3 regions of the Micromonospora sp. NPDC047740 genome follow, and region 2 is predicted to be linked to each of the others. Evidence: riboswitches for the same ligand, from Rfam matches in the RefSeq annotation. Region 2 holds a riboswitch; each other region holds the start of a gene.
What was found. A riboswitch is a leader RNA that binds a small molecule or an ion and turns the genes downstream of it on or off. The one in region 2 is predicted to bind cyclic di-AMP.

Region 1: another riboswitch for cyclic di-AMP. It lies ahead of ACGF4F_RS01770 (transglycosylase family protein); the one in region 2 lies ahead of ACGF4F_RS07550 (hypothetical protein).
Region 3: another riboswitch for cyclic di-AMP. It lies ahead of ACGF4F_RS22240 (NlpC/P60 family protein); the one in region 2 lies ahead of ACGF4F_RS07550 (hypothetical protein).

What each region holds. Positions count from the first base shown of each region.
Region 1 covers NZ_JBIDCT010000001.1:372,570-380,912, reverse strand. Annotated here, with positions in the region: gene ACGF4F_RS01780 (OmpL47-type beta-barrel domain-containing protein) at 1-244, opposite strand, end outside; gene ACGF4F_RS01775 (YbaB/EbfC family DNA-binding protein) at 1,280-1,741, opposite strand; gene ACGF4F_RS01770 (transglycosylase family protein) at 1,915-2,568, opposite strand; cyclic di-AMP (ydaO/yuaA leader) riboswitch at 2,567-2,741, opposite strand; gene ACGF4F_RS01765 (glycoside hydrolase family 3 C-terminal domain-containing protein) at 2,884-3,261, opposite strand; gene ACGF4F_RS01760 (LLM class flavin-dependent oxidoreductase) at 3,320-4,888, shown strand; gene ACGF4F_RS01755 (hypothetical protein) at 5,000-6,019, shown strand; gene ACGF4F_RS01750 (hypothetical protein) at 6,060-6,419, shown strand; gene htpG (molecular chaperone HtpG) at 6,468-8,343, opposite strand, start outside.
Region 2 covers NZ_JBIDCT010000003.1:118,871-127,213, forward strand. Annotated here, with positions in the region: gene ACGF4F_RS07540 (helix-turn-helix domain-containing protein) at 1-203, opposite strand, end outside; gene ACGF4F_RS07545 (carbonic anhydrase) at 406-1,083, shown strand; gene ACGF4F_RS07550 (hypothetical protein) at 1,148-2,167, opposite strand; cyclic di-AMP (ydaO/yuaA leader) riboswitch at 2,173-2,303, opposite strand; gene ACGF4F_RS07555 (YibE/F family protein) at 2,458-3,765, opposite strand; gene ACGF4F_RS07560 (hypothetical protein) at 3,964-4,497, shown strand; gene ACGF4F_RS07565 (DUF305 domain-containing protein) at 4,582-5,205, shown strand; gene ACGF4F_RS07570 (metal-sensitive transcriptional regulator) at 5,256-5,555, opposite strand; gene ACGF4F_RS07575 (heavy-metal-associated domain-containing protein) at 5,709-5,918, shown strand; gene ACGF4F_RS07580 (hypothetical protein) at 5,953-6,927, shown strand; gene ACGF4F_RS07585 (heavy metal translocating P-type ATPase) at 6,942-8,343, shown strand, end outside.
Region 3 covers NZ_JBIDCT010000012.1:2,063-8,708, reverse strand. Annotated here, with positions in the region: gene ACGF4F_RS22250 (C40 family peptidase) at 1-916, shown strand, start outside; gene ACGF4F_RS22245 (N-acetylmuramoyl-L-alanine amidase) at 980-3,031, opposite strand; cyclic di-AMP (ydaO/yuaA leader) riboswitch at 3,264-3,399, shown strand; gene ACGF4F_RS22240 (NlpC/P60 family protein) at 3,412-4,446, shown strand; gene dcd (dCTP deaminase) at 4,492-5,070, opposite strand; gene ACGF4F_RS22230 (pyridoxamine 5'-phosphate oxidase family protein) at 5,149-5,694, shown strand; gene ACGF4F_RS22225 (zinc metalloprotease) at 5,761-6,646, opposite strand, start outside.

The DNA.
Region 1 (8,343 bases), on a different contig from region 2:
CGGTGGTCGGCGCCGACAGGTACGACAGGAAGTTGTCGCCGGCGGTCCAGGTCAGGACCTGGGCCTGCAGTTGCGACGAGGATTGAGGCCCGGCCGTCGCCGACCGCTCGGTGTCGGTCGGACGCGCGTTCGCCGGGGAGCCGGTCAGGGCGGCGGTCAGCAGCAACAACATCGCCGCGATGACCGCCACCGATCTCCGGAGCCGGCTCGCAGAGAGCCGATCCCGCGGTGCGGATGGGTTCATTGATGCCTCTTTCACGGTCCGGGAACAACCGGGCGGAACGTGCGTCGGCCCGTCGGTGTCAGGTGTCGTCTGAGGTGCTTCTTCGGGTGCTCGCAGCCCGTCGGCCCCTCCCAGGCCGCGCGGGATCCCCGGCCGTGGCCGGCGGCCACGGTCGTCCGATGTGGATGGTTGGTTGATCCCGGTGTCAGCGGCGAGCCGGTTCGCACGCGGCGCCGGGCAGGGTCGCGCGTCGGAGCTGATCTGGTCGTGTCGGGTACGGACGGACGTCGGTCGATCCTTGGCGCATGCCTGCGCCAGGTCGCCGTGGTGCGGCGTTGACCCGGGGTGGCCATCGCTGGCCGGTCATGACCCTCCGACGGGTTGCGCCGCCTGAAGGCCACGGTCGAGAACTACTGTGCCGGTAGTTCATCTCGACGAAACATATTGATGGTGCCAGACAGTACTAACTTCCTCTCAGGCTGTCCATAGCTTTCGTCCGCTCACGGACTACTTTTCTTCACGACAAACGAAAGTGGTCGGTAGATTCCTACCGCAACCCCTCCCGGGGCCTCACCGCAGGGCGACGGGGGCGCTGACGGCGCACCGGCGGGGCGGGTTCCGGCGGGGCTCGATCGCCGGGTCGACCGACGGGTGAACGTGCGCCATCCGCATGGAGCGGCAATCCCCGCCAGTCAGGCGGGCCCCGCCCACTCCGGAGGGTGTTCGCCCTGATCAGGGGCCATAGAAGCGCATAGCTTCCCGATTTCCGGGACCGGCGCGGTGATCGACCGATCCGGTTGCCGCGATCGCCCATTGATCTGCGTCCACGACCGTGTGATCGTGCTCCAGCGAGCCGCCGCCCCCGGCGGCTCGGACGGTCGATCCGTCGAACCGGGGCCACGCCGGCAGGGACCGACCGTCGTCCCGCCTCATCGCTACCCCGCGCCGGGTGCCCCTACCGGGCTCCATGCTGCCCGCCTCGGAACAGGAGCTAACCCCCTTGAAGCTCCCACCCCGCCTCGCCGCGCTCTCCGGCGCGGCCGCGGCCGGCCTGCCTCAGCTCGGGCGGCCCGCCCGCGCCCCCGCGTCAGGGCCGCGGCTGAGGCGGGCCATCACGTCGTCCACCGCCCGGCTGAACAGCTCCATCTGCCGTACCGACTGCTCCTCGATGCCGCCGAGCCGCGCGGCCAGGGCGTCGACGTCGGCCCGGGCCGAGGCGCTGACCTGGGCGTCGAGGGCGGCGAGGGCAGCGTTGACGGCCAACACGACCTGCCCGCAGACGGCCTCCATCCCGTCCCCGGCCAGCTCCGGGTCCACCGTCACGGACTCCAGCCGGCCACCCTGGACCACCACTGCCCGGACCCGGCCGTCGGGCGCCGCGCCCTCGGCGCGGAGCAGCTCGCCCGGGTCGCCGTCGGGGTGCTCGGCCGCCCGCGAGCGCATGGCCGACAGCGCCTGCTGCGTCCTGGTGAGCAGCTCGTCGAGGCTTGCGGCCGCGGAGAACGAGTCGTTGGTCATATCCGCGCCTTCTTCACGTCTTTCCGGAGCACCGCGACGATAGCAACCGCCCCCGACCGGGACACCGCGAGCACCCGGGGCCTCGTTCACGAAAAAAGTGGCCATCCCGGGCGGGGATGGCCACTTTTCAGTGCATCAGCGCGCAGTGTGGGGCACCCCACCTGCCAGTAGCGTCAGCGCAGGCGGAGGTGCTGGCCTGGGAAGATCAGGCCCGGGTTGTCGCCGACCACGCGCTTGTTGCGCTCGTAGAGCGCCTGCCAGCCGCCGGCGAGGTGCTTCGCCTCTGCGATCAGCGACAGCGAGTCACCCGACCGGACCGTGTAGGTCGCGCCGCTCGACGCCGGCGCGGTACGCCGGTGGCTGCGGGTCGCCGGCTGGTCGCCGCGGGACGACCGGTCCTTGGTCGCCTTCTTGTGCGACTTCGTGGCGCCGGAGTCCTTGGTGGAGTAGTGCTTGGTCGAGCCGCCCTTCTTGCCGCAGACCGGCCAGGCGCCGATGCCCTGCCCGTCGAGGACCTTCTCGGCCACGGCGATCTGCTCGCTGCGGCTGGCCAGGTCGGCGCGGCTGGCGTACTTCTTACCGCCGTAGCCGTTCCAGGTGCTCTTCGAGAACTGGAGGCCACCGTAGTAGCCGTTGCCGGTGTTGATGTGCCAGTTTCCGCCGGACTCGCACTGGGCGATGGCGTCCCAGTTCACGCTGGATGCGCTAGCCGGCGCGGCCGGCCCGAGGATGGCGGCGGCGCCGGTGGCGGCACCGACGACGAGCGCTCCGACGGCGACGCGACGCTGCGTGGTGCGTCGGTGACGTGCGACGTGTTCAGTTGCCATGTGGGTTCCTCCACGCCGACGAGGTGAGCTGTCGGGTTCGGGCCGAGGAGCCCGGCCGCCGGATGGGCGGCTTCACCCCGAGGTGTCGAGCACCGAGGAACATGTGGGTCCCCCGCTCCCGCCTGATGTCCAGGTACCGACGGGCCGGCGGCGGGATTAGGCGTTACCGGCCCGGGTGTCCGCGATCGCGAACGCAGTCGACATTAGGGATGGTTTCGGATGATCGCCCACTTCTTGTGAAGTTCTTCACCCGGCCGAGCGAAGGCCACACCGTACGAGTTGCGTGCCGTCCACAGGTGCCTTACAAAGCCCCCTTCAGTACGTCAGGCCGAAACCCTGCGGAAAGAGCGGAACCTGCCCGTCGCCGGCGTTGATGGGCTGCTGGCCGACGGAGTTCATCCAGGTCATCGGCAGTTTGCCGGTCGGCGCGTACCCGCCGAAGAGGACGTCGGCAATGCCGGCGCCCTCGGTGCCGGGCAGCCAGGAGGCGAGCAGCGCGGTCCAGTTCGGCAACTCACCGGCGACGTCCAGCGGCCGGCCGGACACCAGCACCACGATCACGGGTACGCCGGCGTTGCGCAGGGTCGCGTACGGCCGCTCGAAGGTGGACGGCCCGCAGGTCCGCCTCGTTGAGTTGGGTGTCCGCCTGGTTATCGCTGCGGTTGCGGGAGCGGGCGCGCGCCGATGCGGCACCGACTACGGTGGCGAAGTCCGGCACGGTCGCCGGGCCCGGGTGCGCAGGCGGAGGAACATGACTGACTACGGACACGAGCTGGCCTTCGGCGGCTTCCTCACCCCCGCCGCCGGCCAGTTCGAGCAGGTGGTGGCGCTCGCCAAGCTCTGCGAGCAGGTCAACCTGGACCTGGTCACCTTCCAGGACCACCCGTACCAGCCGGGTTTCCTGGACACCTGGACGCTGATGTCCTATCTCGCGGCCGCGACCAGTCGGATCCGGCTGGCCGGCAACGTGCTCAACCTGCCGCTGCGCCAACCGGTGGTGCTGGCACGCAGCGTGGCCAGCCTGGACCTGCTCACCGGCGGCCGGGTCGAGCTGGGCCTCGGCGCGGGCGCGTTCTGGGAGGCGATCGAGGCGGTCGGCGGTCGGCGGCTGTCCCCCGGGCAGGCGGTCGACGCGCTCGACGAGGCGATCCAGGTGATCCGCGAGGTGTGGGACGTCGAGCGGCGCGGCATGGTCCGGGTCGAGGGCACGTACCACCGGGTGGTCGGGGCGAAGCGTGGGCCGGCGCCGGCCCACCCGGTGGAGATCTGGGTCGGCGCGTACAAGCCCCGGATGCTGCGGCTGGTGGGGCGCGCGGCGGACGGCTGGCTGCCGTCGCTGGCGTACCTGTCGAAGGGGCCGGACGAGCTGCCGGGAATGAACGCGCTGATCGACGAGGGTGCCGAGGCCGCCGGTCGGGATCCCCGGTCGGTGCGGCGGCTGTTGAACATCAGCGGCCAGTTCACCCGGTCGTCCACCGGCTTCCTCAGCGGGCCGCCGGAGCAGTGGGTGGAGGAGTTGGCCGGGCTGGTGCTGGACCACGGCATCGCCACCTTCATCCTTGGCGCCGACGACCCCACCGCCATCCAGCTCTTCGCGCGGGAGGTCGCGCCCGCGGTACGGGAGCTGGTCGCCGCCGAACGTGCCGAGCCGGGCACCCGGCCCAGGGCCGGCGAGGGAGCGCGCGAGGCGGTCGAGGCCGGGGGCGCCACCGCGCTCGCGGTCACCCCCACCCCCGATCCGGGCGTACGCCTGACGGACCACCAGCTCTGGGACGAGTCCACCCGCCCGGTCGCCCCGCCTGCGCCGGCCGGGCACGTCTACACCCCGCACGCGCAGGCCGTCGGCGCGCATCTCGTCGACGTGCACGACCACCTGCGTCAGGAGCTGGCGCAGGTGCGCGACCTGCTCGAACAGGTCAAACGAGGGGTGGTCTCCGCCGGCGCCGCCCGGGCCGTGCTCAACCAGATGACCATGCGGCAGAACAACTGGACGCTGGGGGCGTACTGCGCCGCGTACTGCACGGTGGTCACCCAGCACCACGGGCTAGAGGACAATTCGATCTTCCCGCACCTGCGGCGTGCCGATCCGGGGCTGGCCCCGGTGCTCGACCGGTTGGAAGCGGAGCACGTGGTGATCCACGACGTGGTGGAGGGCGTGGACCGGGCCCTGGTCGACCTGATCCGCAATCCGGGGGACTTCACCGAGGTCCAGCAGGCCGTGGACATCCTCACCGACACCCTGCTGTCGCATTTGGCATATGAGGAACAGAACATCGTCGAGCCGCTGGCCCGCCACGGCTTCTACACCGGCCAGATCTGACCGCAGGGCGGCCGCTCCTCGGGCCACCGACCGCCCCCGTCTCACTGACCAATTTTCGCGTTAGCGCAGGTCAGATGGGTCGAGCTACGGTGGGCCGCAGAGGTGATGGCAATGGCTGTGATCTATGCCGACCTGTCTTACCACGACTGGGACCGCGTCAAGGGCGAGTTCGACTGGGCGGCGATTCGCCGAGCCACCTCTCCCGTCCTGTGCCTGCGCGCCAGCTACGGCGATCCGCAGGGCTTCCATCCGCCCAGCCCGCACGTCGCCGACATGGCGCGTGGTGCGGCCGGCGCCGGCTTCGACGTGATCGGTGGCTACCACAACCTGATCAGAGGCGATCAGGCCAGCACCAACCGGCAGGTCGACTATCTGCGCAGCACCCTCGACGGGATCGGGGCGGTGTGGGCGATGCTCGACGTCGAGCGCTACCCGGAGCTGGTCGCCAACGGACTGTGGCCGCGCTTCGACGACGTACGCCGGTTCGTGGACCGCTGGCACGCCGTCGATCAGCGGGTGCTGGCGATCTACCTGCCGAAGTGGAACTGGGACGGGAACCTCGGCCGGCCCGACCTCCGGCCGCTCAGCGCACCCCTGGTCGCCAGCGACTACGGCAGCAACCCCACCGGCGTGCCCGCTGCCGTCTACGCGCAAGGTGGTGGGGACGGCGGCCCGGGCTGGGCCGCGTACGGCGGGGTGACCCCGTCGATCTGGCAGTACGGGTCGAACGTCGCCTGCCCCGGCGCGTCCGGACAGACCGACTGCAACGCATACCGTGGCACGCTCGCCCAGCTGCGGGCCCTGTTGACGAAGGACGACACCATGACCCCCGCCGAATTCTCCGCGATCCTGTCCGACCCGGCTGTCGCCGCGAAGATGCGCGCACTGCCCTGGCAGTACATCGGCGGCGGCATCCCCGCCGGCATGTCGACGCTCAACGTGCTCAACGACCTCTACCAGACCACCCATGCCGCACCGACCGCCGCCGCGATCGCGGCGGCGACCGTACAGGCACTCGGCGGGCAGGCCCCGGCCGACGCCGCCGCCGCGATCGTGGCCGCGATCGGCAAGGACCGCGCGGCGGCCCTCGCCGCGGCCCTCACCGCGGCCACCCAGACGCCGACACCGTAAGGGCGCCGACGACCCGGACGCCCTGAGGCAGAATGGCGTCATGCGGCAGGGGTTCGCCCATCAGGCCGTCCTCGACATGGCGCCGGACGACGACTCGGGCGCGCCCGGGGCGGCGATCACCACCGTTCTGTGCGGTCACTGGGACCACGCGCCGCCCTGCCCGGTCGCGCCGCATCACACGAGCGCGGAGCGGTCCGGCGACGAGGTACGCCTGCGCATCCTCTTCGCCACCGAACCGCATCTCGAGGAGCGGGTACGGCAGGACATCGACCGGGCGCTGGCGCGCGGCGAACTGGTCGGCCCGGACGGGAGGACGTCCCGCTGGCGGCTGCTCGGGAGCCGACCGGTTGAGCCGTCGGCGCAGGAGACGGAGCACCTGGCACGGCTCACCCGGGCGTAACCGCCGTCGGCCGCGGCGTGGCTGCCGCAGCCGACGGAGGCGGCGGTCCTAAAGGGTACGGGCCAGCCGGTCGGCGAGGATCCGGGTGAACCGGGCCGGGTCGGCCAGCTCCCCGCCCTCGGCGAGCAGCGCCATCCCGTGGAGCAGCTCGGCGGTCTCCGTCAGGGCGCTCTGGTCGCCGCCCTGCTCGTGGGCCTTGCGCAGCCCGGTGACCAGCGGATGGGTCGGGTTGAGCTCCAGGATCCGCTTGACCCGGGGCACCTCCTGCCCCATCGCCCGGTACATCTTCTCCAGCGTCGGCGTCATGTCGTGGGCGTCGCCGACGACGCAGGCGGGCGAGGTGGTCAGCCGCGAGGAGAGCCGGACCTCCTTGACGCTATCGGCCAGCGCGCCGCTCATCCAGGTGAGCAGGTCGGCGTACTCCTGCCGCTCGGCCTCGGCCTTCTCCTTCTCCTCGTCGGTCTCCAGGTCGACCTGGCCCTTGGCGACCGAGCGCAGGGTTTTCCCGTCGTACTGGCCGACCCGCTCGACCCACACCTCGTCGACCGGGTCGGTGAGGATCAGCACCTCGAAGCCCTTGGCGCGGAACGCCTCCAGGTGCGGCGAGTTCTCGATGGTGACCCGAGACTCACCGGTGGCGTAGTAGATCTCGGTCTGGCCGTCCTTCATCCGCTCGACGTAGTCGCGCAGCGTGGTCAGTTCGGCCGGGTCGTGGGTGCTGGCGGCCCGGACCAGGTCGAGCAGCGCCTCGGTGTTGTCCGGGTCCTCGAGCAGCCCCTCCTTGACCACCGCGCCGAACTCGGCCCAGAAGGTGCGGTAGGACTCGGCGGAGAGCTCCTTGAGGGTGGCGAGGACCTTCTTGACCAGGCGGCGGCGGACGGCCCGGATCTGCCGATCCTGCTGGAGGATCTCCCGAGAGATGTTGAGCGACAGGTCGTGCGCGTCCACCACGCCCTTGACGAAGCGCAGGTAGTTGGGCATCAGCGCGTCGCAGTCGTCCATGATGAAGACGCGCTTGACGTAGAGCTGCACACCGCGGCGGCCCTGCGGGGAGAACAGGTCGAGCGGGGCGTGCGAGGGCAGGAAGAGCAGCGCCTCGTACTCGAAGGTGCCCTCGCCGCGCATGTGGATGGTTTCGAGGGGGTCGGCCCAGTCGTGGGCGACGTGCCGGTAGAACTCCTTGTACTCGGCCTCGTCCACCTCGTCCCGGGAGCGGGCCCAGAGCGCCTTCATCGAGTTGAGGGTCTGCTCCTCGCGGGTGGTGGCGCCGTCCTCACCCGACCGCTCGACGGTCATCCGGATCGGCCAGGCGATGAAGTCCGAGTATCGCTTGACGATCTCCCGGATGGTCCACTCGGCGGTGTAGTCGTGCAGGTTGTCCTCGGCGTCGGCGGGCTTGAGGTGCAGCGTGACCTCGGTGCCCTGCGGCGCGTCGTCGACCGACTCGACCGAGTAGGTGCCCTCGCCGGTCGACTCCCAGCGGGTGCCCCCGCTCTGTCCGGCCCGCCGGGTCACCAGGGTGACCTTGTCGGCCACCATGAAGGTGGCGTAGAAGCCGACCCCGAACTGGCCGATCAGCTCCTGGGAGGCGGCGGCGTCCTGGGACTCGCGCAGCTTGCGCAGCAGCTCGGCGGTGCCGGACTTGGCGATGGTGCCGATCAGCCCGATCACCTCGTCGCGGGACATGCCGACGCCGTTGTCCCGCACGGTCAGCGTACGGGCTTCCCGGTCGACCTCGAGCTCGATGTGCAGGTCGGCGGTGTCGACCGCCAGGTCCTTGTCGACCAGCGACTCCAGCCGCAGCTTGTCCAGCGCGTCAGAGGCGTTCGAGATAAGTTCGCGCAGGAAGACGTCCTTGTTCGAGTAGATCGAGTGCACCATCAGCTGGAGCAGCTGACGGGCCTCGGCCTGGAACTCCAACGTC
Region 2 (8,343 bases):
GTGCGCCGCAGGTAGCCGCCGGCCGCCAGGTCGGCGACGATCGCCTGGGCGGCCCGCTCGGTCACCCCCACCTCGTCGGCCACGTCACGCAGCCGCGCGGTGGGGTTGCGCGCGATGGCCAGCAGCACGTGCCCGTGGTTGGTGAGGAAGGTCCAGTTCCGGCCGCTCCCGTTCTCGCCCGCTGTCGTCGCCATGGTGGTCATGGTATGGCCCCGCGCCGGTGTCGACCGGCCCCGGGCGGCGGCGGGCCGCTGGCGGCCGCCCGTCAAGTGACCGGTGACGTATGAAATCCGTATCACGTAAATCTTGACGTGTCTTGGCTCGGGTGTGACCGTGGTGGTCGAGGCCGCCTCTGCCGCCGGCCGGGCTGACCAGGTCGTTTCGCGCGAGGACGAGGTGAGTGCAGTGCTGCCGACCAATCCCGAACAGGCGCTCGCCGAGCTGTTCGCCGGCAACCAGCGGTTCGTCACCGGCGTACCCCGTCATCCCAACCAGGACGCCGAGCACCGCGCCGCCGTCGCCGACGGCCAGCACCCGTTCGCGGTGATCGTGGGCTGCGCCGACTCCCGGCTCGCCGCCGAGATCATCTTCGACCGTGGCCTCGGTGACCTGTTCGTGGTGCGGACCGCCGGCCACACCGTCGGCCCCGAGGTGCTCGGCAGCGTCGAGTACGCGGTCACCGTGCTGGGCACCCCGCTGGTGGTGGTGCTCGGCCACGACTCGTGCGGCGCGGTGCAGGCCGCCCGCGAGGTGGTCGCCACCGGCACGCCCCCCGCCGGCCACCTCGGCGCGTTGGTGGACGCCGTCGTGCCCAGCCTGGCCCGGGCCGCCCGGGAGGGTGTCGAGGACCTCGACGAGATCGTCGACATCCACATCGCGCGGACCGTGGAGGCGCTGCTGGCCCGGTCCGCCGTGCTCGCCGAGCGGGTGGCGGCCGGGCGGTGCGGGGTGGTCGGCATGTCGTACCGGCTCAGCGCGGGCGAGGTGCGGACGGTGGCCGAGGTGCCGGCCGGCAAGCCGAGCGCGACGCTGCCGGGCGCGGCCACGCCCGCGGACCCGGCGCCCACCGCCGTCGCCGGTTGAGCCCTACCTGACGCCGAGGGGCCGCCCCGCGGTCGCGGGACGGCCCCTCGGCGTGGTACTCCGGCTACAGCAGCGACACGTGCACGTGGTCGGTGTGGTTGGAGGGCCCGCTGTAGGACTTCCAACCGGTCGCCGGGAACCAGATCTGCCGGTTCCAGATCACGTAGTAGACGCCCAGCCGGTCGGCGTTGCGGATCAGGAACGCGGCGAGGTTGTTGCCGTACATCCGCATGTCGTTGTTGTGCCAGGGGGAGAAGCCGCTGCGCTGTAGCGACCAGTCGCAGGCCCGGCCCTTGGGGTGCTCCCAGGGACCGCCCGGGCGGTAACAGCCCACGAAGCGGTCGAAGCCGGCCCGCTTGACCTCCTTGTACATGTGCAGCGTGCGCGGGGTGATGTAGCCCGAGGTGGTCGGGTCCTTCACGCTGCGTGACTCGGGCTTCCACCCCCCGTCAGCCGTCCGGCCGGGAGCGATCCGGGCGACCGGGGAGGTGGCCGCGACCAGGCCGGCGGTGAAATCCCGCCCGCCGACCAGCCGCAGGGCCTTCTCCGCCTCGGCCTTCTCGCGCCGCATCGCGTTGGTCTGCTTCTGCTGCTCGCGGATCTCCGCATCGAGCGCGATCTTGGCCTGTTCCGCGCGGTTCTTCGCGGCGTTGACCTCGGCGAGCTTCTGCGCGTTCATCAGGTTCAGCTCGTCGAGGGCGGAGGCCCGCTGGACGAACGAGTCGGGCGCGTTGCTCTCCAGTAGCAGGGCCATCGCGCCGATCCGGCCGGTCCGATAGGACTGCGTGGCGATCTGGCTCACCTGCGGCCGCAGCGCGTCCAGGTCGGCCTGCGCCGCCCGGATCTCGAGGGCCAACTGGAGTTGGCGCTGCTTCGACTTGTCCAGCTTCGCCTTGGCCTGCAGGAAGCCGCGATTGGCGGCATCGATGACCTCGGTGATGAGCGGAGGATCGTTGTCCTCCTCGTGGCCCGATGGGTTGGGGGTGTTGGGTGCGGCCAGCGCCGGGGTGGGCCCGGCGACGATGGCGAACGCGGTGAGCACGGCCACCACAGGTGTCAACCAGCGGCGCAGGGGTGCCGTCAACAGGGTTCCCTTCCGTCGACCGCCGACCGGGTTAGCTGTCGGGTTCGGGACGGAAGTGGCCCCTACCGCTCGCGCGGATTCACCCCAGGTACCTGGTTCCCCGGTTCGCCACAGGGCGATTGGGCGGTGGTACCGCTGGCGCCGGTGCGCGCCTTCGGCGGTTACCGGCAGCGAGGTTACCCGAGAGCCCGGTCGGGGATCTACGTCCGGAAGCCGACCAATCGCACGTTTTCGTCGTCGCCCTGCGTGACCAGCGTCGCGTTCGCGCCGGCCGGTCACGCTGCGGAGTATCACCATGCGGCTTCCGTGCTCCTCTCCGGTCCGGATCGTCCGGCGGCCGCACCGCCGAGGGCCTCCAGCGCGTCGTGCCGCTCGGCCGGCGGCCGGGACGACGGCGGGCGGGCTCCGGCGTCCGTCGCGACGCCGGCCCGTCCGGCGGTCCGGACCACCGCCGCCAGACCGGTGGTCAGCGGTACGGCGGCGATCAGGCCGAGCGTGGCCACCGCGCTCCGGACGATCTCCTGCGCCATGAACTCGCTGGTGAGGATCTCGCCCACCGGTCGCGAGTCGGCGACCAGCAGGAGTAGCAGCGGCAGCGACGCGCCCGCGTACGCCAGCACGATGGTGTTGACGGTGGAGGCGATGTGCGCGCGGCCCACCCGGGTGGCCGCCCGGTAGAGCTGCATCCGGGACAGCCCCGGGTTCGCGTTCGCCAGCTCGGTGACCGTGGCCGCCTGGGTGACGGTGACGTCGTCCAGCACGCCCAGCGAGCCGATGATGATGCCGGCCAGGAGCAACCCGTGCAGGTCGACGTTCTGCTGGAACATCGACAGCGTGGTGGCGTCCTCGCTGCCGTAGCCGGTCAGGTGGGTGGCCGCGGTGGCCAGGGTGCCGAGGACGCCGGTCAGCACCAGGCTGCCCAGGGTGCCGAGCACCGCCACCGAGGTTTCGGCGGTGATCCCGTGGGTCAGGTAGAGCACCACGAACATGATCAGCGCGGCGCCGACGATCGCCACCAGCAGCGGCGGCTGGCCGGCGCCGATCCCGGGCAGCACGAAGCCGAGCAGCACGGCGAAGCTCGCCACCAGGCCGCCCAGCGCGGCCAGTCCGCGCCAGCGCCCGAACGCCACGATGGCGACGGCGAACAGCACGGCCAGCCAGACCAGCGGCGTGCCGCGCTGGTGCTCGGCGATGTTGTAGGTCTTGATCGTCGGATCGGCCGGGTCCATCAGCTCGACGAGGATGATCTTGTCGCCGACCTCGACCCGGGGTGCCCCGGGACCGGACGGGAGGGGTGCCTCGACCTGCCGGCCGGCGTCCGGGCCCTGTTCGGCGGCGACCGTCGCGGTTCCGCACGGCCCCGTGGGCTGGCCGGTGCCGCCCTCCGGCGTCGGCGGGCACGGCTCGGTCACCACCCGGGTCACCGTGCCGTGGTAACGCGGCAGGTCCGGGCCACCCGTCGGCTCCCGGCTGTCCCGCGGCCACAGCACCAGCGCGGCGACCACGGTCACCAGGAACAGCGGCACCACCGTCGCGACGAGGATCCGTCGCACCCCGGGCGGGGCGGGCGGAGCGGGACGGGTGTGGTCGGCGCCCATGGCGTGTCTCCCAACGAGTCACAGCGCGATACGTGTCACCGGGCTGGTCGGTTCACCGGGCCGGCGCTGGCGCCGACGGGGAGTGCAGGCCGGTCGCCGCCGGGAATGGTAGCCAGGCCCGGGGGCGGGACGCAGGCGATGAGCGACCTCCAGTGGTTCCTGCCGGCCCGGCCCGCCGCACCCACTAGCGTGGTTCTCGTGCGTACGGCGCCAGCGGTGACGACCGGACCGTGGGTCCGGCTCCTGCTGCTGCTCTGCACCCTGGTCGGGCTGACCGCCATGCACACTCTCGGCCACGGCACGCACGCCCCCGGCGGCCCGGGGGACCACGCGGCGGCCGACCACGCCGCCCCGCCGGCCGCGGCGGCCGGCCACGGCGCCCCGCCGGCTGCGGTGGCCGGTCCCGTCACTCTGCCGGCCGCGGTGGCCGGCATGGCCGGCGACTGCCCGGGTGACGGCTGCGGCCCGGCCCGGATGCTCCAGCTGACGGACGCCCAGGCCCGGCTGCTCCCGCTGGGTGATCCCGGCGGCGACCGGCCCGGCTGGAGCATCTGCCTGGCCGTGCTCGGCGCGTTCGCCGTCACGCTGCTGGTCGCCCTGCTGCTGCGGGCCGGGTCCCGGACCTACGGGCCGGCCGCCAGGGTGGCCCTCCGGGCCGCCCCAGGACCGCGCGCCCCGCCGCCCCGACCGTATGGGCTGCGCCTCGCGACGGTGTCGGTGCTGCGCAGATAGGACGCCCCGGCGCGGGTGGACCGGAAGACCGGTCACCCGCGTCCGCCGTCCGCTGCGTACGTTTCGACACCGAAAGGTCGTTCCATGTCCACTCGTACCCTCGCGCGTCGGGCCGCCCTGGCCGGCGCGACCGTAGCCGCCGCGCTCGCCCTCACCGGCTGTGGCGGTGGCGACCACCCGACCGCCGGCACCGGCCACGACACGCCCGCCACGGGATCGCCCTCCCCCGGGGCCTCCTTCGGCGACGCGGACGTGACGTTCGCCCAGATGATGATCCCGCACCACCGGCAGGCCGTGGCGATGGCCGAGCTGGCCGACGACCGGGCCGCCGACTCCGAGGTGCGGAGGTTGGCCGGGCAGATCAAGGCGGCCCAGGCGCCGGAGATCGCCAGCATGACCGACTGGCTTACCGCGTGGGGCCGGCCGGTGCCGCCGGCCAGTGCCGGCCACGGCATGCCGGGGATGGACCACGGCATGCCCGGGATGATGTCCGACGCCGACCTGGCGACGCTGAAGGCGTCGTCCGGGGCCGACTTCGACCGGCAGTTCCTGACCATGATGATCGCCCACCACGAGGGCGCGCTCACGATGGCGCAGGCGGAGCTGACCGGGGGCGCCAACCCCGAGGCCAGGGCGCTCGCCCAGCGGATCGTCGACGCCCAGCGGGCCGAGATCGACAGCATGCGGAAGCTGCTCGACGGGCGCTGACGCACAGCCGTTGGGGGCCGGACGCGCCGTCCGGCCCCCAACGGGCCTGGTCAGCCGCGCTTCATCAGCCGGCCGACGGCGGCCATCATCTCGGTGGCCATCTCGTCGGCGCGGCCCTCGGCCGCACCCTCGTGCATGCAGTGCCGCGCGTGCCCGTCGAGCAGGCCGAGGCCGACCTTGTCCAGGGCGGCCTGGATGGCGGAGATCTGGGTCAGCACGTCGATGCAGTAGCGGTCGTCCTCGACCATCTTCTCGATGCCGCGGACCTGGCCCTCGATACGGCGGAGCCGCGCGAGCAGCTGGTCCTTGCTGGCGGTGTAGCCCCGGGTCGGGGTCGTCGGTGCGGTCATGGCATCCAGGATAGCGTACCCCTCGGGGGTATGGTACGGTCCTCTCCGTTGGCTGATACCCCCACCGGGTAGCGGTAACAGAAGAGCGGCAGCGGTCTCTCTACCAATTACCCCCAGGGGGTATAGGGTGGGGGCGGCGAGAGGGGAGTTGCGATGGTCACCACCACGTACCAGGTGCAGGGCATGACCTGCGGGCACTGCGTCAACTCGGTCAGCACCGAGGTGAGCGCCATCCCGGGCGTCACGGACGTCCAGGTCGACCTGGCCTCCGGCCAGGTCACCGTCACCAGTGAGAGCCCGTTGGCCACGGACGCCGTCCGCGCCGCCGTGGACGAGGCCGGCTACGACCTCGTCGGGGCGTGACGGGTCCGCGGACCCGAAGGAACCGAGGTATCCCATGAACACGACGACGAAGCTGAGCGGCTTCGCCCTCGGCCTCGCGGCGGTGTTCGGCGCGGCGTACGGGGTCGGTCACCTGGCCGGCCCCGTCGACCCGCCCGCCGCGACCCCGCACGACACCACCGACGGCGATCACGGTGACGGAGGTCACGGCGACGCCGGCCCCGCGGCGGCCGCCACCGATCACCTGCCCGGCGGGCTGCTCGTCTCCGACCGCGGCTACACGCTGCAGCCGGTGAGCGCCCCGGCCGGCGAGTTCGCCTTCCGGATCACCGGCCCCGACGGCCGGCCGGTCACCCGCTACGACGTGGCGCACGACAAGCGCATGCACCTGATCGTCGCCCGGCGTGACCTCTCCGGGTTCCGGCACGTCCACCCCGAGCTGGCCGCCGACGGCACCTGGCGGGTCGCCTCGCCGCTCGCCGGCGCCGGCACCTGGCGGGCGTTCGCCGACTTCACCCCGACCGGCGGCATGCCGCTGACGCTCGGGGTCGACGTCACGGTCCCCGGCACGCTGGCCGACCGGCCGCTGCCGGCGCCCGCCACCAGCACCACCGTCGACGGCTACACCGTCACCCTCGGCGGCACCCCGCAGCCGGGCCGCACCAGCCAGCTCACCCTGACCGTGAGCCGGGACGGCCGGCCGGTCACCGACCTCCAGCCCTACCTCGGGGCGTACGGGCACCTGGTGGCGCTGCGGCAGGGCGACCTGGCCTACCTGCACGTGCACCCGGAAGGCGCGCCCGGTGACGGGCGGACCCCGGCCGGGCCGGCGGTCACCTTCTCCGCCGAGGTGCCCTCGGCCGGGACGTACCGCCTCTACCTGGACTTCCGGCACGGCGACGCGGTGCACACCGCGGAGTTCACCGTCGTGGCCGGCGACCCGGGCACGCCGGCGACGGGCGCGCCGGCCCCGACCACCACACCGACCCCGGAGGCCGACCACGGCACCCCGGGTCACGGGCACAATTGACCGGAGGTGCCGCGATGACATCGACCGCCAAGAGCGCGGGCTCTTCGTCCCTGCGGGTCGCGCCGAACCAGATCGAACTCGCGATCGGCGGCATGACCTGCGCCTCCTGCGCAGCCCGCATCGAGAAGAAGCTCAACCGGATGGACGGCGTCGAGGCCACGGTCAACTACGCCACCGAGAAGGCCACCGTCCGGTACGCCGACGACGTGACGCCGGACGACCTGATCGCCACGGTGGAGAAGACCGGCTACACGGCAGCCGTACCGCCCCCGCCGGCCCAGGCCCGGGCCGAGGCGACCGCCGAGCCGGTGGACGAGCTGCGCGGGCTGCGTACCCGGCTGTGGGTCTCGGTCGCGCTGGCCGTGCCGGTGATCCTGCTCGCCATGGTGCCCGCCTGGCAGTTCACCTACTGGCAGTGGCTGTCGTTGACCCTGGCCGCCCCGGTCGTGGTCTACGGCGGGCTGCCGTTCCACCGGGCCGCCTGGATCAACCTGCGGCACGGCGCGGCGACCATGGACACCCTGGTGTCGCTCGGCACCCTCGCCGCGTTCGGCTGGTCGCTCTGGGCGCTCTTCCTGGGTGACGCCGGGATGCCCGGGATGGTGCACCCGTTCCGCTTCGACATCACCCGCGGCGACGGCGCCGGCAACATCTACCTGGAGGCGGCAGCCGGGGTCACCGCCTTCATCCTCGCCGGCCGTTACTTCGAGGCCCGGTCCAAGCGGACCGCCGGCGCCGCCCTGCGCGCCCTGCTCGAGCTGGGCGCCAAGGACGTCGCGGTGCTTCGCGGCGACCGGGAGACCCGGATCCCGGTGGATCAGCTCGTGGTCGGGGACCGGTTCGTGGTCCGGCCCGGCGAGAAGATCGCCACCGACGGCATGGTCGAGGAGGGCACCTCGGCCGTCGACGCCAGCATGCTCACCGGCGAGTCGGTCCCGGTCGAGGTCGGGCCCGGCGCCACCGTCGTCGGCGCCACCGTCAACGCCGGCGGCCGGCTGGTCGTGCGGGCCACCCGGATCGGCGGAGACACCCAGCTCGCCCAGATGGCCAAGCTGGTCGAGGCGGCGCAGACCGGCAAGGCGGCCGTGCAGCGGCTCGCCGACCGGATCTCCGGGATCTTCGTGCCGATCGTGATCGCCCTGGCCGCCGGCACGCTGGGCTGGTGGTTCGGCACCGGGGCGGGGACGACGGCGGCGTTCACCGCCGCGGTGGCCGTCCTGATCATCGCCTGCCCGTGCGCCCTCGGCCTGGCCACCCCGACCGCGCTGCTGGTCGGCACCGGGCGGGGTGCCCAACTCGGCATCCTGATCAAGGGCCCCGAGGTGCTGGAGTCGACCCGCCAGGTCGACACGGTGGTGCTGGACAAGACCGGCACGGTGACCACCGGCAGGATGACCCTGGTCGACGTGCTCCCGG
Region 3 (6,646 bases), on a different contig from region 2:
CGCGGCCGTCGCGGTCGGTGCCGGGCTGCTGGCGGCTCCGGCGCACGCGGCGCCGTCCGTGGATGAGATCGACGCGCAGATCGACAAGCAGTGGGAACAGCTCGAGCCCACGATTGAGAACTACAACAAGGTCCGCGCCCAGCTCAAGGTCAACAAGAAGAAGTCGGACGACCTTGAGAAGAAGATGGTGCCGTTGCAGCTGCAGTCGGACCTGGCGATGAACCAGGTTGGCGACATGGCGGCCCGCTACTACATGCGCGGGCCCTCGCAGGAGATCGGTGCCCTGCTGACGAGCACCAAGCCGGGCATCCTCGGTGAGCAGCTCGTCATCCTCGATCACCTGGCCGCCGAGCAGAAGAAGCAGGTCGCCAGCGTGCTCGCCGTCCGGGACAAGTACAACCGGCAGAAGCGGAAGCTGGACGAGCTGATCGCCACCCAGACGAAGCAGAGCAATGAGCTGGCGGCGAAGAAGAAGCAGATCGACAGCGAGATCAAGCGGCTGACCGCGATGCTGCCGGTGACCTCGATCCGTCCGGCGGGCTGCCCGGCCATCGACGGCGTGGTGAGCAGCGCCGCGCGGACCGCGATCAAGACCGCGTGCGCCCAGGTCGGCGATCCGTACGTGTGGGGCGCCACCGGCCCGAACGCCTTCGACTGCTCCGGCCTCACCCAGTACGCCTACAAGGCCGCGGGCATCTCCCTCACCCACTTCACGGGAGCGCAGTGGAACGAGGGCAGGGCCGTGTCCCGCAGCGACGCGCGCCCCGGTGACCTGGTCTTCTTCTACAGCGACCTGCACCATGTCGGCCTGTATCTCGGCAACGGCATGATGGTGCACGCGCCACGGACCGGCAAACCGGTCCAGGTAACCAAGATCAGCTACATGCCGGTCGCCGGCTTCCGCCGCGTCAGCTAACCCTCTCGAGCAGCACGAAGGCCCCCGGTCCGTGTGGACCGGGGGCCGTCGTTTCGCCGAGGGTCAGCTGGGGGAGCCGATCGACGCCGGCGTGATCTGCACGTCGTCGAGGTTCACGTACATCACCCGGTGGCCGAACTGCACCTGGACGTACTTGTTCTCGCCGCGGACCACCGTCCGGTCACCCGGCGCCGAACCGTCGAAGGAGACGGCCCGGTAGTACTCGCCCGGGAGGACGCCGCCGACCGCGTACCGCTGACCGGCCGGGAAGGTGTACTGCAGCGGCGAGATGGCCTGGTACGGGATCGTGGCCGGGTAGGCGGCCCGTTCGGGGTAGGCCCGCCCGTACACCGGGATGCTGGTCTTGCCCGGCTTGGGGGTCACCACGAAGCCGTTCGCCCACTTCGCCGTCGGCGCCGAGGTCGGGTTGTAGAACCAGGCCTTCTGGCCGAGGTACCAGATCGCGGTCCAGTCGCCCTGGATGCCCGCGAGGGCGTACGTCTGACCGGCCGAGGCGCGGGCGCCGTGATCCTTGATGTACATGGTGTTCGGCGTGCCGTTCGGGCGCAGCCCCAGGTCGTTGACCAGCGGCGCGGTCGGGCTCGGGGCGGTGCGCAGGATGACGGAGGAGGAGCCCCGCAGCGGGCAGGGCTCGGCCGTCGGCGGCACCGGTCCCGGTGGCAACGGGGGCTGCTGGTTGCAGCCGGTGAAGGCCGGCTGGTTGCTGGCGTAGTCCGGGTCGATGGTGACCAGGCCGGTGTTCGGCGTGCCGGTCGAGTGGAACGGCGCCTTCAGCAGATCGAAGTAGTGCGACCAGTCCCAGTACGGGCCCGGGTCCCAGTGCATCCCGGCGACGTTCCCGGCGAGGATGCCGGGGACGTTGTCGTGGCCGAGGATGTGCTGCCGGTCCAGCGGGATCTGGAACCGCAGCGCCAGGTGCCGGACCAGCTTGGCCGAGGCCCGGTACATCGCCTCGGTGTACCAGGTGCCGCGGCCGGCGTAGCCCTCGTGTTCGACGCCGATGGACTTGGCGTTGACGTACCAGTTGCCGGCCTGCCAGCCGACGTCCTTGGCCTTGATGTGCTGGGCCACGTAGCCGTCCACCGAACGCAACGTGTAGTGCCAGCCCAGGTAGGTCACGTCCTGGACCGCGTTCACGCTGCCCCGGAAAGAGCCCTCGGTGTCGTGGATGATGATGTATTCGAGCTTCTGCTGGGCCGGCCGGTTGCCGATGTCGTAGTTGCCGTAGTCCACGATGTTCGTCTTGGGGATCGTGTACTCCCCGTACGGCGCGGGAATCCACTCGCAGGCGAGGCGGACCGGGCACTCCAGGCCATCCGGCCGCTCGGCGCGGCGCAGGCCGAGCTTGTGCAGCCCGGACTGGTCCGGCGTCACCGTGGTGGCGGCGAGGGTCACCCGCTGGCCGTCGTCGGTGGTCCGGCTGGCACCCTGGCCGATCTGGTCGTACACCTCGTCGGCGAAGGCCGCCGCGGCGTCCTCGGTGTCCGCGCCGGAGTATCGGGCCACCGCGCCGTACCAGGCCGCCGGGTCGCTGCCGGCGCCGACCGGCCCGCCCAGGTCCTGCTGGTACGAGGCCAGCAGCGCCGCGCCGCCCCGGATGTTGGCCGCTGCCTCGTCGCGCAGGGTCTCCTTCGACACGCCGGTGAGGTCGGCGGCGGCGTCGAGGGTCTGCAGGGACGCCTCGGGCAGGGTGTCCCCGGAAGGCGCGGCGGCGGCGGTCAGGTCGACGGTGAGCGGGCGGGAGTCGTCGCCGCGGGGGTCCTCGTTCTCGTCCACGTGCGCGCTGGACGGAGTCGAGGCGACCTGCTCGGCGTCGGTGAGGTGCATCGGGCCGTAGCCGCCGCTGGTGCTGGGCTGGCCGGAGTGGGTGTCCCAGCGGGACTCCAGGTAGGAGACGCCCAGCAGGACGCTCTGCGGCACGCCGTACTCCGCCGCCGCGGCGGCGTACTGCTGCTGGCGGTCCGGGCTGTCGGTGGTGCCGGCGGCGGTGAGGGGCGCCGCCACAGTGGGACCGCTGGTCGCGAGAGCGGTGGCCGCCGCGACGGCGGCGGCCAGCAGTATCCGTCTGCGCGATGGCAGGGCTGAGAGGTGCATCGAACCTCCAGATAGGGATGGGGGTGACTGCGTCCCCACCCTCACTCCGCAGATGGCCCCAGGTCAATACCTTTCCAGGTGGTGATGATGGGCGTAAAAAACCTTCACCGCCGGGTGGTTTCCGAATCTGCGTACGGAGTGTCACGGCGGATCGGGTTGCGGATTGATAACGACGGTCCCTACTCTGGTCAGTTGTCGACCGGTAGGTTCACCGTCCATCCCGGGTGGTGACGGTCCGACACCGCCGAGTCGCCGCCAGGCGAGCCGGGGACCCAGGTACCTGGGGTGAATCCGCAGCCACTGCGGTAGGGCGGCTCCCTTCCCGCCCGAACCCGTCAGCTAACCCGGTAGGCGGGCAGGAAGAAGGAGTACGGAGCCCGGTGGCAAACCATGCCCCGCGGCCACCGTCGGACCGGTCGGTCGACCGGTCGACGGCTGCGCCGCGTTCACGCTGGTCCCGCTTCACCACCGCCCTCGCCGCCCTGGTCGGCACCGCCGTCGTCCTGACCGGCGGCGCCACGGCGGCCCACGCCGAACCGTCGGTCACCGAGATCGAGCGCCAGATCGACCAGGACTGGAACAAGCTCGAACCGATCATCGAACAGGTCAACTCCACCCGCGAGAAGCTCGCCGTCCGGCGCAAGCAGGCCGACGCGCTGGAGAAGCAGATCGCCCCGCTCGAGGCCCAGGTCGACGCCGCCCTCGGGCAGGTCGGCGGGCTGGCTGCCGACGCGTACAAGGGCAACAACCTCAGCACCGTCAACGCCCTGCTGGGCAGCCGGTCGCCGAGCGAGGTGGTCAACAGCCTCGAACTGCTCGACCGCTACGCGCACCACCAGCACGAGCAGGTGCAGGCCGTCATGGAGCTGCGCGACCAGTTGGCCGCGAAGAAGAAGCCGCTGGACGCGATGGTCGCCCAGTTGGCCCGTACCGAAGCTCAGCTCGCGGCCCAGAAGAAGCAGATCGACGCCGAGATCGCCCGGCTCCAGAAGCTCCGGCTCAAGGTGTACGGCAACGGCGGCGGCGGACCGCTGCGTCCCGCGCCCTGCCCCGCCGGCTACCCGGGCGGCCCGGCCGGTGTCGCGGTCAAGTTCGCCTGCGCCCAGATCGGCAAGATCTACGTCTGGGGCGCCGCCGGCCCGGACCACTACGACTGCTCCGGCCTGACCATGGCGGCCTGGGCCAAGGCCGGGGTCTCCCTGCCGCACAACGCCCGCGAGCAGCACGACGTCACCCGGCGGGTGAGCCGCGGCGAGCTACGCCCCGGTGACCTGGTCTTCTACTACAGCGACCTGCACCACGTCGGGATGTACGTCGGCGGCGGCTGGGTGGTGCACGCCTCCCAGTCCGGCAAGCCGATCACGATGAAACGCGTCGACGACGGCCAGATCAACAGCTACGGCCGCCCGGGCTGACGGGTACGCAGGGGCTTCCGCGTCGCGGAAGCCCCTGCGTCGTGCTCAGCGGGTCGGCCAGGTACGCCAGTTCTGCCAGGACCGGCTCGGGGTCGGCCCGCGCTGCCCCTGGTAGCGCGAGCCGTAGACCGCCGAGCCGTACGGGTGCTCGGCCGGCGACGAGAGCCGGAAGATGCAGAGCTGGCCGATCTTCATGCCGGGCCAGAGCGTGATCGGCAGATTGGCCACGTTGGAGAGTTCCAGCGTGACGTGCCCGGAGAAGCCCGGGTCGATGAAACCGGCGGTGGAGTGGGTGAGCAGCCCGAGTCGGCCCAGGCTGGACTTGCCCTCGAGCCGGCCGGCCAGCTGGTCGCCCAGCGAGATCACCTCGAGCGTTGAGGCGAGCACGAACTCGCCCGGGTGCAGCACGAACGGCTCGCCCTCGGGTACCTCCACCATCGAGGTCAGGTCGTCCTGCTGCTGGGACGGGTCGATGTGCGTGTAGAGGTGGTTGTTGAAGACCCGGAAGAGCCGGTCCAGGCGTACGTCGATGCTGGACGGCTGCACCAGCGTAGGCTCGAAGGGCTCCAGCGCGAGTGCGCCCGCCTTGATCTCGGAGACCAGGTCGCGGTCGGAGAGCAGCATCGGAACACCATAGCGACCGGTACGGGCGACCTGCGTGTCGGACTACATCTTCGTACACGTGTTCGATAGAATGTCCGCATGGCTTCCTGGTCCGAATTCGCCGCCGACGAGCCCCGGCTCGCCGACGAGATCCGCGTTCTCCTGCAGCAGTACGGGCCGGGCTTCGGCTACCTCGCCACGGTCCGCGCCGACGGCGGCCCCCGGGTCCACCCGGTCTCCCCGGTCATCACCGACGACGGGCTCTACTGCTTCGTCATCGACTCGCCCAAGCGCCGCGACCTCGAACGCGACGGCCGCTACGCGCTGCACTCGTTCCCGCCTGAGGAGAGCGACGACGAGGCGTACGTCGCCGGCCGGGCCCATCCGGTGACCGACCCGGCGACCGTGGCCCGAGTGGCCGGGATCGGCCGGGCCGCGCCGCACGTCGACTGGCGGCTGTTCGAGTTCACCGTCGACGTGGCGATGCTGACCCGGCGCGACCAGGCGGCCCACCTCGGCGCGGGCCGGCCGCAGGTGCGGGTCTGGCTCGACCCGCAGGCGGCCGCTCCCGCGCGGCGTGCCCCGGCTGTGCCCGAGGGGCGGCGCGGCCGTCACGGCTTCGACACCCGCCGCCCGGCCGCCTGACCGTATGAACACCGGTGCCGGCCCCGTCCGAGGACGAGGCCGGCACCGGTTCGCTGTGCTCGGCGGTCACGCCGCGCGGTAGGCGTTCCATGCGGTCAGCATCCGGCTCGCCTGGCCCGAGGTGAACTGGTACATGCACGAGTCGTAGGTGTAGTCCATGAAGTTGGTGATCGGGTCCAGGCCCGGCGCCGTGCAGGTGTCCCGACCGGTCGGGCACTGGTACGCCGGCGAGGCCTCGGCCGCGGTGTCGTCCACGCTGTCGCCCGAGCCCGAGCAGCCGCCCTGGAAGGTGTGGTAGAGGTTCAGCCAGTGGCCGATCTCGTGGGTGCCGGTGTCGCCCTGGTTGTAGTTGGTGGCGGTGCCACCCGGCAGCGACTCGCTCAGCACGACCACGCCGTCCATGCTGTCGAGCTTGCGCTTCGGGAAGGTTGCCCAGCCGAGCAGGCCGTCGCTGAGTTCGCCGAGGTACATGTTCAGCGTGTTCTTGCCGCCCTCGCGCAGGGTGGTCTTCATCGACCGCTCAGCCGAGGAACCCGAGATGATCGGGTACCAGGACGGGTTGGTGACCCGGTTGATCTTCTGGAGCTGGAAGCTGAACGCGGTGGGTGCGCCGCCGGTGGCGCCGCTGTAGGCCTGGTTGAGCACGCTGATCTGCTGCGTGATCATCGAATCCGGGATGTTGCCGCCGGCGCGGGTGCTGTCTCGCTGGATGACGTGCACCACGACCGGGATGGTCACGGTTGCCAGGGGTGCGACCCCGGCGCCGGCCCGGAACCGGGCCCGCTCGGCCTGGGCGGCGGCGAGATCCGCCTCCCGCTCACGGACCTGGGCGGCGGTGAGCTCGTTCGGCTCGTGCTTGGCGTGCGCGCCGGCCTTGACCCGGGCGTCCGAGTGGACGTCGGCCGGCTCGACGCAGCCGCCCACCGGGGCGGCCGAGAAGGCCGAAGCGGCC